Regions from separate parts of the Furfurilactobacillus curtus genome, predicted to be linked through region 3. Evidence: predicted binding sites of a transcription regulator. Region 3 holds the regulator's gene; each other region holds the start of a gene.

Region 1 (3,142 bases), 180 kb from region 3:
AGGTGACCGACTCATGCGTAACACTGGTTTTGCCGGTTGGGCTCCCTTATTTTTCTTGGGGCACGAGCTTGCTGGTAAGACAGTCGGCATCATTGGCATGGGCAGCATTGGCCAAGCAGTGGCTAAACGTTTACACGCTTTTGATATGCATATTTTGTACAGCCAACGTAAGCCATTACCGAGTGAAACCGAACTTGCTCTGGATGCGACCTATGCAACGGTGCCAGAAATTCTCAGTGCCGCCGACATCGTCACCGTCCATGTACCGTTAACTGATGGGACGCGCCACCTCATTGACACGGATGCCATGGCCCAAATGAAATCTAGTGCCGTGTTAATTAATGCAGCCCGAGGCCCAATTATTGATGAAGCAGCTTTATTAACGGCCCTTCAAAATCATCAACTTGCTGGTGCAGCGCTTGATGTTTATACCGACGAACCTCATGTCGCTGATGGTTTTAAAGCGTTAGATAATGTCGTATTAACTCCCCATATTGGTAATGCAACAGTCGAGGCACGTGATGCAATGGCCGAAATTGTAGCCAATAACGTCATTGCCATTAACGCTGGGCACGATGCCAAATTTATCGTTAACCTGTAAGCAAGCTAGCCCACACTATTTTAATCAGCAGACTGGTCACAACTGCTCGCATTCGCTACAATAAATCTAAACCAAATTGACAAATGGGAGGGTTTATTAAGTATGTGGTCAGAGTTTAAAACATTTATTGCGCGGGGCAACGTGATCGATCTAGCCGTTGGGGTGATCATTGGATCTGCGTTCACCGCGATCGTTAAGTCATTGGTAAGCACCTTAATCAATCCACTCCTCGGTTTATTTACAGGTGGCATTGACTTCTCAAGTTGGGTCGTCAAACTAGGCGGGGCTAGCTTTCGGTTTGGCAGCTTCATCAACGCGGTCATTAATTTTCTGATCATCGCGTTTGTTGTCTTCCTAATGGTGAAGGCGATCAATCGTTTTATGCCAAAAAAAGAAGCAGATCAGGCTGAAGACACAAAAACGGATCAACTATTGATGGAAATTCGTGATGAATTAAAAACGGCTAACGACCACACGCCAAAGGAATAATTTTTTTGAACGTCAGACGCCTTGTCTGGCGCTCTTTTATTCGATGAATTGTCAGCAACACATCCGGTAGTCAATCCCAAAATGTTGTACTATATGTGGTAGTGTTAAAAAACTTGAATGAGGAGATATCATGGTGATAATTACCGCAGGCATGATCGGGGTTGGTAAAACCACTCTGACTGGATTAATCGCAGATCACTTACACACAAAAGCTTTTTTTGAACCGGTTGGTGATAATCCGGTCCTTCCCCTATACTACAAGGATCCAAAGCAATACGGTTTTCTGCTCCAGATTTTCTTTTTAAACAAACGTTTTTCAATGATCAAACAAGCCCTAGCTGACGACAACAACGTCCTCGACCGGTCGATCTATGAAGATGCTTTATTTACAAAAGAAAACAATAAGGAAGGCAACATTTCGGATACTGAACTTGATGTCTATCTGAAATTGCTGGACAATATGATGAATGAACTGCAAGAGTTGCCTAAGAAGGCACCCGACTTAATGGTTTATTCAGAAACTGACTTTGAAACGATCCTCTATCGGATTAAAAAGCGCGGTCGCGATTATGAACAGTTTGATGATGACCCTGGTCTACGCGACTATTATTACAAAATGTGGTCAGCGTACAAGGATTGGTATAGCGAATATGATGCATCGCCAAAAATGAAGGTTGATCTACAAAAATACGATTTAGAGGATCCTAAAAATATCCAAGAAGTCTTAGCTGAAATTGATGACCACCTGGCAGCAATTCGTAAATAAGCTTTTCATTAGTGACACAAATAAATCCCCCGCAACAGCTCGAAAACTGAGTCTGTTGCGGGGGATTTATTTAGGTAACTGGGCACTAAAAGTTCAAACTAATCGGCATCCGTTTGATTACCTAATTCGGCAATGGCCTGCGCGTAAATGGCTGCGGCCCGATATAAATCATCCACCGGAATAAATTCATTGGGTTGATGCATCGTGTCTGGCGTATCTGGGAACATGGCGCCAAATGCGACCCCCCGTTTCATCAACCGACCATATGTGCCACCACCAACAACTTCTTCTTTGGCTGGTAATCCCGTTTGCTCGTGGTAAATGTCTAACAGGGTCTTAACGATCGGATCCTCGGCATCCACATAATGCGGCACCATGGCCCGACCAGCTTTAGCCGTACCATTGTGAGCTTGAGCAGCTTTTATAACAGCATCAGTGAGGGCTTCAGCAGTCGTATTCTTTGGATAGCGGAAGTTCAAGGTCACCTGACCTGCTTGTTCAGCAAAACGTAAGATGCCGATGTTCAATGACAATGCCCCCATGACCTCATCGGTAATAGCAACACCTAGATGTGCACCAACTGTATCATCATGAACATCATCGCGTACAAATGTTAAAAAGTCGATTGCTGCGCCACTAAAGGATTGATCAGCCAGAAAGGCGGCTAAGTAAGTACCAGCATTGATCCCATTTTCCGGCATTGCCCCGTGAGAAGCTTTCCCATCGACATGCAGGTGAATCCCGTCTTCCTCGATGGTCACTTCACCGGTCACGGGCGCCTGATCTAAGAAGGCAGTAAAATCACTGACCAAAGCCTCATTATCGCCACTAGTAATCACCGCATCCGCCTGGGCAGGCACCATATTATCTCGTTCACCAGACACAAATGAAATTAACGTGTTATCAGCCTCAGCATCTTGACCACCTTCAAACGTCGCTTTCACCGTGATGTTTCCCTTTTCACCATTGATAATTGGGAATTCTGCGTCCGGTGAAAAGCCTAAGGTCGGCGCTGGTTCGACTTCAAAATAACGATTCATCCCTGTCCAATCGGATTCTTCATCTGTCCCAACAATAAAACGAATCTTACGCTTAAGGGGCAACCCGAGTTCAGACACGATCTTTAACCCATAATAAGCGGCCATTCCTGGTCCCTTATCGTCAGAAGCACCCCGGGCGTATAAACGCCCATCTTTTAAGGTTGGTGTAAATGGATCTGTATCCCACCCAGTATCAGCTGGCATTTCATCCACATGTGCCAAAACAGCCAATGTTTCTTCGGCATC
Region 2 (3,142 bases), 1.6 Mb from region 3:
GACAGTTAATCGCCTTGGCAAAAATCTTCGCCGCTGACGTCTTTCCGGTCCCCCGCGGGCCACAAAAAAGATAGGCGTGACTAGTCTGATTCGTCATAATGGCATTTTTTAATGTTTGCGTAATGACTTGTTGCCCAACAATTTCGTCAAATCGTTGCGGTCGCCACACGCGATAAAGTGCCTGATAGCTCATGCGATCCGTCTCCATTCTCCGATTAAACCAACAAAATTCTCTTAACAGTATACTGGTTTTTGACGTAAATAAAAAGCGTTCAGCCCATGGCCAAACGCGTTAATGTCTTATAAACATGAAGCACAAACCGCCGCAGACTTAGTGCTGCTACCTTCCGGTCCTGACACAATTCGTGAGGGCGACCTTGCCTCATGGCCTTTCGGCAACTATATATACTACCTTACTCATCCCAAAATTGCCACCACTTTGTCCGAAAACATCCCGATAAAAATTAATGTTGTCGCGGCTTAGGCTTACCACGCCCCAAACGAATTGCTTTAAAGAACGTTTGCATCAAACCACTAGCAGCTTCAGCCATGATGCCTTCATGAACCTCAACTTGATGATTGAACCGCCCATCCTCCAGCAATTGGTAAAGCGAACGCACCGTTCCAGCTTTAGGGTCGCGAGCGCCAAAATAGACCGCGCCAACCCGCGCATTAATGATTGCGCCACTACACATCGGACATGGCTCAATGGTGACAAATAACTGACAGTCCGACAAACGCCACGTCTTTAACGTGTGATTGGCTTCACTGATGGCCATTATCTCAGCATGTAAAGTGGCATCTTGGGCGTGCTCCCGCAAATTATATCCGCGACCAACAATTTGGCCTTCATGCATCACGACCGCGCCAATGGGAACTTCGCCCACGCTACCAGCAATCCGTGCCTGCGCCAAAGCTTCTCGCATGCCAAAGTCAATTTGGTCGTCTGTCAATTCGATGCTTTGACGATTGCTCATGCCGCTGGCTCCGTCAAAACTGACCGCAAGATATAGTAGCCTTTATCTTTTTTGACCACTTCACAATTACCAAACGTCGCGGCCATTAGTTTCTTTGCCGATGGTGCGCCTTGCTTTTTTTGTAGCACCACCGTTAAGGCACCACCAATAACTAAATGACCTTGGGCACCGGTGATCATATCGTCAACAATTTGCTTGCCAGCCCGCACCGGCGGATTCGTTAAAATCGCTGCGTACTGTTCGGTGACCGCTTCATAACGATCTGACGTAAAGATGTGAGTATTGGTTAATTGATTTTGTATTGCATTTCGCCTGGCCAGCGCTAGCGCACGCTCGTTAACATCGACTAAATCAAGTTGTCGCTCCGGGTAGGCTGCAGCCACTGCTAGCCCAATTGGGCCGTAACCACATCCGAGATCTAAAACCTTACCTGACGGAACGTGGTCTAGATCAACGGTGCTTAATAAAACACGTGAACCATAGTCAACCGTGCGCTTTGAGAAAACACCATTGTCCGTGGTGAAATGCAATTCGTGACCTAATAATTGAAAATTCCACGTCGCTTCGTGGTGGACTGTCTCCGGATTTGGCGTATAATAATGATTATTCATTGCTTGTCATTGACCTCATTTCTGATTTTATTTTACGGGATTGACGCTCACTTGCAACGCGAAAAAAATTTAAAATCGACCAGCCTTACTCGCACACCATATCTTGTGGTCATCTTCAAAAAGACGACACAAAATGTGGTGTTTTTAGTTGCATTTACGGTGGCAGACTTTATACTAATAGTCATCAAGAAGTAATTTACACCCGCAGAGAGGAAGTGGCCATTATGGCTAAAGTAACGGTTTTTACGAAGGATAATTGCATTCAATGTAAGATGACAAAGCGTTTCTTGACCGAACACAACGTGGAGTTTGAAGAACGTAATATTAATCAGCACCCTGAATTAATCGACTACTTAAAGGGTCGAGGCTTTCAAGCAATGCCAGTGGTTGATGCGAATGGTTTGGATGCTGTCTCTGGTTTCCGACCAGACGTACTTGCTCGCCTTGCGACCGCATAGTTAAAGACACAAGTCGTAATTTCTGGCGCACGTGAACGTTGCGTGCGTCTTTTCTTTTAACAAAAATCTGGAGGCGTGGCTGGCATGGCTTTAAAAGACTTAACTGATGTGACTTATTACGACCTAAATAACGAGATTAACATTCCGGTGAACGGTCAAATTCAACTCGACAAGGACCAACAAGCCCTCGATGCGTTCATCAATGAAAACGTCAAACCCAATACAATGACGTTTGGTTCGTTGCGGGAACGTTTCGACTACTTATTAGATCATGAATACATCGAACGGGACTTCTTCGAGAAATACGATTTTGCCTTTGTCGAAAAGTTATACGACTACTTACGCGCCCAAAATTTCCACTTCAAGACCTTTATGGCTGCTTACAAATATTATGCGCAATACACCTTACGGACCAATGATAACCAAACCTATTTAGAAAATTTCATTGATCGAGTCGCCATGAATGCCCTTTTCTTTGCCGACGGCGATGAACAATTAGCCATGGATTTAGCTGATGAAATCATCCATCAGCGTTACCAACCGGCCACCCCTAGTTTCCTAAATGCCGGCCGGGCCCGCCGCGGTGAATTAGTCTCCTGTTTTGTCTTATCTTTAACCGATGACATGAACTCGATCGGACGGGGCATTAACTCTGCACTTCAGTTGTCTAGAATTGGTGGCGGCGTTGGCATTAACCTGTCAAACTTACGGGAAGCTGGCGCCTCCATCAAAGGCATCGCCAACGCTGCTTCTGGCGTCGTACCAGTCATGAAGTTGTTGGAGGATTCTTTTTCCTATTCGAATCAATTAGGCCAACGCCAAGGTGCCGGGGTCGCTTATCTATCTGTCTTTCATCCTGACATCATCGGCTTTTTGGGGACGAAGAAAGAAAACGCCGATGAAAAAGTTCGAGTCAAAACGCTCTCATTAGGGGTTACAATTCCTGATAAGTTCTATCAGTTAGTCGCTGATGACGCTGACATGTACCTCTTTTCACCGCAAAGTGTCGAAAAAGAGTACGGCACACCATTTTCTTACGTGGATATCACCAAAGAGTACGATAACTTGGTGGCCAACCCGAACATCAATAAAAAGA
Region 3 (3,142 bases):
TCTTCGCCAACCACATCATAGTCACTAAAGGAAGCTTGTTCGATCATCTTGGGCATGGAAACCGCATGCACACGCTTCTTCAATAAGGTGCGCTTTTGCGCTAACAGCGTCGCCTCCGTTGGGACATAGGTAACTTCAATGTAATGATCGCTGACAACCAACTGAGGTTCATAACCCGGTGCAAACACTTGGGCACCAGCGCGGACCTTATCACGTTGACTGACAAACTCATAAAGTTTAGACCCATTGCGTTCTAAGGCATCATCAGCTAATTCCGTTTGATGGGTTTGAATAAAGGACTGGACTTCGCCATCATTTGCCGCATTGGCGATCAGCTGCTGATAGTCCGAATTAAGATTCTGCCGATTTAATAAATCGCGCATGGATTTACCTAAATCTTGCATTATGACCGATCCTCCTGACTTTCTTTAGCCTTGGATAAACGTTGCCGCAATTGAGCGATTTCATCAGCCGCCTTGCCATCACTGTTGGCAGATGAACTAGCCGTTTGGTTCCAATCGGGCAATTGTTCCCGGGATTTAGTTGGTCGGTTCCCAGACCGATTCTGCTGACGGGTCGCCTGCGCTTGAGCAAACGCCTGCATGTGTTTAACCGCTTGTTCGGGCGTCTGAACCTTGGCTTTCGCCCAATCATTTGCCACGCGATCAACACTATTTTGATACAACACATTCTGATCACGATCAGCAATTAAGTAATAGATCAACATATTCACGACGCTGGGGGCAAATAACTGACGTTGCATAAAGGTACTCAAAACGCGCTGCTCACCGCTCGTCACATATTGATTCTTTTCTTGTTTTAAGACCGCCAGAAAATCAGCAGGAGCATAAGCCTTAACCGCCGCTAATATTGCATGCAGTTCATCAGTTCCTTGTGGGCGCACTGGCGCTACTTGAGCATCTGTTTGAGACGAGGCTGACGAGGGTACCGATGCTATCTGTGTGCGCTGTTGCTGAAACTGATCGACCACCATGGCCCTAAAACGGTCGGGATCAAATCTGTTTGTGGTCACACTGGTCGCCTTCACAACTAGGTTCGCCAATTCACGCTCGTTTAACCCGTAGAGTAGTGCTTCAGCTTGAAGTAAATCTTGCGCAGAATCGACACTTGTGAGGTCAACCGATTCTCGTTTTAGATACTCGCCTAATAAATGAAAATCCAGTGAAGCCGCCTCATCCGCTCGCGGTTGTTGAACAGATTGGGTCGAATCAACCGATTGAGCTGGACGCTGCGCCAATTGCTGCTCACCAACGTGATAAACACTCAAAAAGTCCGCGGAAATATTTTTGAAGTGGCCTAAATCAAGGTGACTGGCATTAAAGTAGTCAATAAGCTCAGTGTACCGCGCTTGCCCGACATATTGAAACAACAACACGCTCAATAAATCATCGCGAAAAAAGGTCTGCGCATCTAATGGTTGATGCAATTCATAGATATACAAATCCCCCAATGCATCTTGCTGATAGTAAGAATTTAACAGTCCTAACGCTTCGAGGCGTTGGCGGCTCGCCTGGAAATGTGGCAAGTCTAAGTCAGTCCAACTTAATAACTGACTGTGAACACGACGATTGGATAGTTGTGGTTGCTCACTGATGAAAGTTTGCAAAGCGTTGTATAGGCCAAAAGCATTATTACCCAATATCGGTTGATACAAGCGTTGCCAGACATTGGTTGTTAGTTGAGCGCGACTGGGGTTGATGACGATGAAACCTGCGCGCGGTGTTAAAGTTGGCAAAGTATCGGCCATCGTTTGCAACTCCTTTCCATCACCTAATTAATGATTGGCGTCTCTTTTTTTATCCCGGTCAACCATTTCTTTTAATTCATCCAAAAAGACACCCATGTCTTTAAACTGGCGATAGACACTAGCAAATCGGATGTAGGCAATTTCGTCCACATCTGCCAGATCATTCATGACATATTCGCCAATCAATTGACTTGAAATTTCATTTTCTCCTAATGACCGAACTTGCGCGTCCACATTCTCCACGACCCGATTCATCTGTTCCATGGTAACTGGACGTTTTTCTGCTGAGCGAATAATCCCGCGAAGGATCTTATCTCGATTAAACTCTTCGCGCGTCCCATCCTTTTTAATCACAAGTAAAGGTGCAACTTCAGTGCGTTCAAATGTTGTAAAGCGAAAACCGCACTTTTCACATTCTCGCCGTCGCCGAATCGCCTGACCTTCAGCGGTCGGTCGACTATCGACAACGCGTGTTTCCTGATGATGACAGCGTGGACACTGCATAATTTATAAAACTCCTTTATTTCATTGCCACTTCCTGATTGTGATAAGTCGACCAAGTTAACGTGAAAAATCACTTAAATGATCAAGTAATTCTATCACGTGCTGTTTTGTCGCTTCAATGGTGCCAGTATTGGAAATAACGAAATCGGCCAGTTTCTCCTTGTCAGCCAAAGGCATTTGGCTCGCGATCCTAGCGCGTGCTTGTGCGCCATTTAAATGATTACGCACCATTAACCGATCTCTTTGTACATTTTCAGGCACGGTAACGACTACAATCACATCAACCATCGATTCGTAATGTTGTTCCAACAATAACGGCGCATCTAGGATAATTGCCCGTGGCTGAACTAGCTTTGCTTTTGCCACAGCTTGCTTGATTAGATCTCGAATAATCGGTTGAACAATGGCATTTAATTTCGTCATTTGGTTTGAATCATTGAAGACCAGATTGCCAAGCTTACTACGATCCAATTCACCGGTGTTCGTGAGTATCTTGAGACCAAATTCGTTGACGATTTGCCGTAAACCCGAACTTTTGGGCCGTACGGCTTGTCGGGCAATCTGATCGGCATCAATGACATAACAGCCGGCTTCTGCAAACAAACGAGCCACGGTTGACTTCCCTGTCGCAATCCCACCAGTTAGTCCAATAATTGCGGTCATTTATTTAGTGCCTCGTTTCAGCCTGCCCGCCGCCTGTTGATCAGGCAAGCATAACTTTTGTTCTTGTGGACAAAAGGTGGTACCCCGTTCAGCAACTTTGATTTTAACCATTGTCGCGCCACACCGTTCACACGGTTGTCCTACGTGACCATAGGCGTGTAATTGATTCTGAAATTCGCCAGCGTGACCCAGAGCACTATACGTAAA
Region 4 (3,142 bases), 600 kb from region 3:
ATAGGTTGTTCCATCAATGTCGTAGGTCGCCCCACCAATACGACCAGCGACGCGCCCTACTGTCTTACAAACATAAAATGGTGTCGCTTCATAGTCGCTTAATTGATCATAGCCGACCAATAAATTGGCCTGTCCACCGTGACCATTGGGGACGTCAAAGCCCTGCCATGTAGCCCCAAAAGTTAAAACGCGAATTGAAACGCCATGATCATTAGTTAACGTCAACTGGTCAACCGTTTCACCATTCTTCAATGTTCCCATCGTCTTCTGTTCGAAATTCATCTGTCTTCGGCCTCCACTTTTTTAGTAAAGTTTACCAAAGTCAGTATAAAGGTTTATGAAAACGTTTACAACAGTCTGCATACATCCCTCCAAATTGTTGAGCAAAGTTTTGCCAAAATGAAACACGCAGAGCGAATGCCAGCTGGGTTAAACACATAGATTTGGTTGGCGGAACTCGACAAAATAACTTTCTACTATGGCTATAGTCCGTTGGCCTCTTTCAATGTCATCACTTGCTGGTAATGAGTTCAGCCGTGGCAAAAATGGTCTAGCAAAAAGGCCAATTCCTACTACCATGAGGAATTAGCCAAATAAACTAGCTGTAAAAAGAAGTGTTAATAATGCGCCTGGAGGGAATCGAACCCCCATTTCAAGAACCGGAATCTTACGTGCGATCCATTACACTACAGGCGCAAATCAAACTAACTCAAAGAGTACCTTACTATATTAGCGAACTACTTTTGAAAACACAACCCGTTATAACGACTTTTCTCAATTAAAATCAGTCATTTAGAAGCAAATAATTATCATTTTCATTTATTTATTGTTATGGTAAATCACATAGTAAGGAGGATAAATTTATGATTACAATTTTTCATAACGAACTAGGTCATCATCGCGTCCATTTCCCTAAAGGGAAGTACATTACGTTTAACTTAGTCCATCCCAATCCCGCCTCCGCTTACCAGATTGAAATTCTGGACACTAATCTGACTGGCCTAAAAAAGCTCCAAGTTCGCTTCAGCCATTTGGGCCAAATTTTACAACTACGCGAACCACAACTCAGTTTCCAGCTGATCTAGTTCTAATTAAGCTTGGTTTCTCCCCCCTCAATTGACCCCCCACTCAATTGAGGGGGTTTTCACGTGCAATAAAAGAGGTTATCAATTCGTTTTGACCACAAGATATAGATTTTTAAAATTTATTTTCACAATATCTTGTGTTCAACCGATAATGTGGTCAGCTCTTGTCAGGACGTCCTTTAACGCGTTATTTAGTTAAGAAAATGCTATATGCAATAAGCAGTTTAATCACATTTTTATTTTAGAATCAGGGATGCTAAGATACTTCTCGTGCGTTTTTAATTTCATGATTTTCATGTAATCGCCACAATATAAAACAAGGGGAGATCTTTTCATGCAACAGGTTACAAATTATTTCAAGTTTCTCGCACATCAATTAACGGGCTGGCACACAGCTTCATATTGGCTATTTGGCTTTTCGCTAGGTGCTCAAGTTATGACCCTTGTTTCTAACCCATTTAGTTGGGTTAGCTTAGTTACCTTTGTTGGGACAACGCTTGGTGTACTATGCATCTTAGCAATCAATCAGGCTAAAAGCGTCAATGGGTTGTTGGGTATCTTGTCCGCCCTATGTTTTATCTACGTCGGTTTTGCGGCCAAGAATTATTTATCTATTGGTGAACAGTTGGTTTACATGCTAACTTTAGATCTACCCGTCTTAATGAGCCCGTCTTGGAATCAAAATATGGTTAGCAAGATTCGCTCGTTCACTTGGCAAACAACCTTTATTGCCATCCTAGCGACCTTGCTAACGTACGGTTTATCTGGCTTTCTCATCGGTACCTTTACTAATGACCCGCGGCCATGGATTGATGCAATCTCTTTTAGCATTTCAGCTTGCGCTGGTGTGATTTGCTTTTTGCGTTTTAAGCAACAATACCTGTGGTGGGTGGCATCAGGTCTGGCACAAATGGTTCTGTGGGCCGTTTCATTCCGTCAAGGGGATGCAACATTAGCTATGTTTGTAAATAGTTCAGTTTATCTAATCAATGACTTTCTTGCTTTTACGATTTCCCCATGGTACAACAAGAAAAATCAAGTTACTCAAGCCAAGCTTGAAACTGCCTACTTTGCTGAACATAAGGCATTGCATAATAATTAGCTTGCTAGGCTTAAATCATAAATTTTGATCAATAAAAATGATCCAATCAGAGCGTTGTGCGCACCTTCGCCGCGTACCCTGAACGGATCATTTTTTTAATTTATCGTTCTTCTACATTACTTATCTACTAAGTCCACAACAACGGTTGGTGTCGATTCATTTAACGTCACCTTCTGATCGTCACACGTTAAGGTCAAACCATTGCCATGCACTAACGTAAACTGAGTCTGACTGCGGGTAACGTGAACTTCAACCTGTTCGTCACGATACTTAATTTTAAAGCCCAGGCCCATCCATTGCGTCGGTAAATGCGGACTGAAAACCAGTCCGCTCTTAGTTCGCTGCATTCCAGCAACACCAAAGACCATTTCCATCCAACTAGCTCCCATATTACCTACGTGAATGCCATCTTGGGAATTACCTTGACTGTTATTTAGATCCGTCAGCATCGATTCAGCAATATACCGATAGGCTTTATGATGGGCGCGGATTCGGTTAGCTAGAACACTGAAAATAGCGCGGGATAGCGATGAATCATGGGTAGTAATTGGTTCATAATAATCAAAATCTCGTTTGAGTTGTTCAATGTCTTGGTCCTCAGGAAAAAGAAAATCACTCATCAGAGTATCTGCTTGTTTATTAACTTGATGACTGTACAAGCGCAATGGATGATAGTGCAAGAGCAGTGGATAATCATCCCGTGGTGTTTGGTCAAATGGCCAAATCGGCATGTTAAATGCGCCATCATCTTGCATTTTCACACCGAGCTCCTTGTCAAATGGCAAGTACATTTCATCAGCACTATGGGAAAAGTCAGCTAACTCTTTATCTGTGACGCCTAGTGCTTCCAATTTATCTGATCCAACCGCCTGTAATTGTTTGGCAAAAATCACTGCCAGTCTCAGATTATGTTGTGCAAGTCGATTAGTATAGTAGTTATTATTCACCAATGCCG

What was found. Region 3 encodes NrdR, which represses ribonucleotide reductase genes. Its sites were predicted from a motif close to ACACNATATATNGTGT; they were not measured.
Region 1: ACYQ0Y_RS00445 (deoxynucleoside kinase) is a predicted target of NrdR. The motif match lies at 1,177-1,192, and genes of this name have one in related genera.
Region 2: nrdH (glutaredoxin-like protein NrdH) is a predicted target of NrdR. The motif match lies at 1,682-1,697, and genes of this name have one in related genera.
Region 4: pnuC (nicotinamide riboside transporter PnuC) is a predicted target of NrdR. The motif match lies at 1,211-1,226, and genes of this name have one in related genera.

Annotation. Positions count from the first base shown of each region.
Region 1 covers NZ_BAAHXU010000001.1:63,395-66,536, reverse strand. Annotated here, with positions in the region: gene ACYQ0Y_RS00455 (2-hydroxyacid dehydrogenase family protein) at 1-601, shown strand, start outside; gene mscL (large-conductance mechanosensitive channel protein MscL) at 704-1,090, shown strand; gene ACYQ0Y_RS00445 (deoxynucleoside kinase) at 1,221-1,856, shown strand; gene pepV (dipeptidase PepV) at 1,955-3,142, opposite strand, start outside.
Region 2 covers NZ_BAAHXU010000001.1:1,806,639-1,809,780, reverse strand. Annotated here, with positions in the region: gene dnaX (DNA polymerase III subunit gamma/tau) at 1-193, opposite strand, end outside; RNA gene ffs (signal recognition particle sRNA small type) at 303-389, opposite strand; gene ACYQ0Y_RS08420 (nucleoside deaminase) at 465-977, opposite strand; gene ACYQ0Y_RS08415 (class I SAM-dependent methyltransferase) at 974-1,588, opposite strand; gene nrdH (glutaredoxin-like protein NrdH) at 1,813-2,046, shown strand; gene nrdE (class 1b ribonucleoside-diphosphate reductase subunit alpha) at 2,131-3,142, shown strand, end outside.
Region 3 covers NZ_BAAHXU010000001.1:240,532-243,673, reverse strand. Annotated here, with positions in the region: gene dnaI (primosomal protein DnaI) at 1-404, opposite strand, end outside; gene ACYQ0Y_RS01360 (DnaD domain protein) at 404-1,768, opposite strand; gene nrdR (transcriptional regulator NrdR) at 1,796-2,272, opposite strand; gene coaE (dephospho-CoA kinase) at 2,330-2,935, opposite strand; gene mutM (DNA-formamidopyrimidine glycosylase) at 2,936-3,142, opposite strand, start outside.
Region 4 covers NZ_BAAHXU010000001.1:841,066-844,207, forward strand. Annotated here, with positions in the region: gene ACYQ0Y_RS04300 (aldose epimerase family protein) at 1-282, opposite strand, end outside; tRNA gene ACYQ0Y_RS04305 (tRNA-Arg) at 625-696, opposite strand; gene ACYQ0Y_RS04310 (hypothetical protein) at 864-1,085, shown strand; gene pnuC (nicotinamide riboside transporter PnuC) at 1,420-2,187, shown strand; gene ACYQ0Y_RS04320 (glycoside hydrolase family 65 protein) at 2,304-3,142, opposite strand, start outside.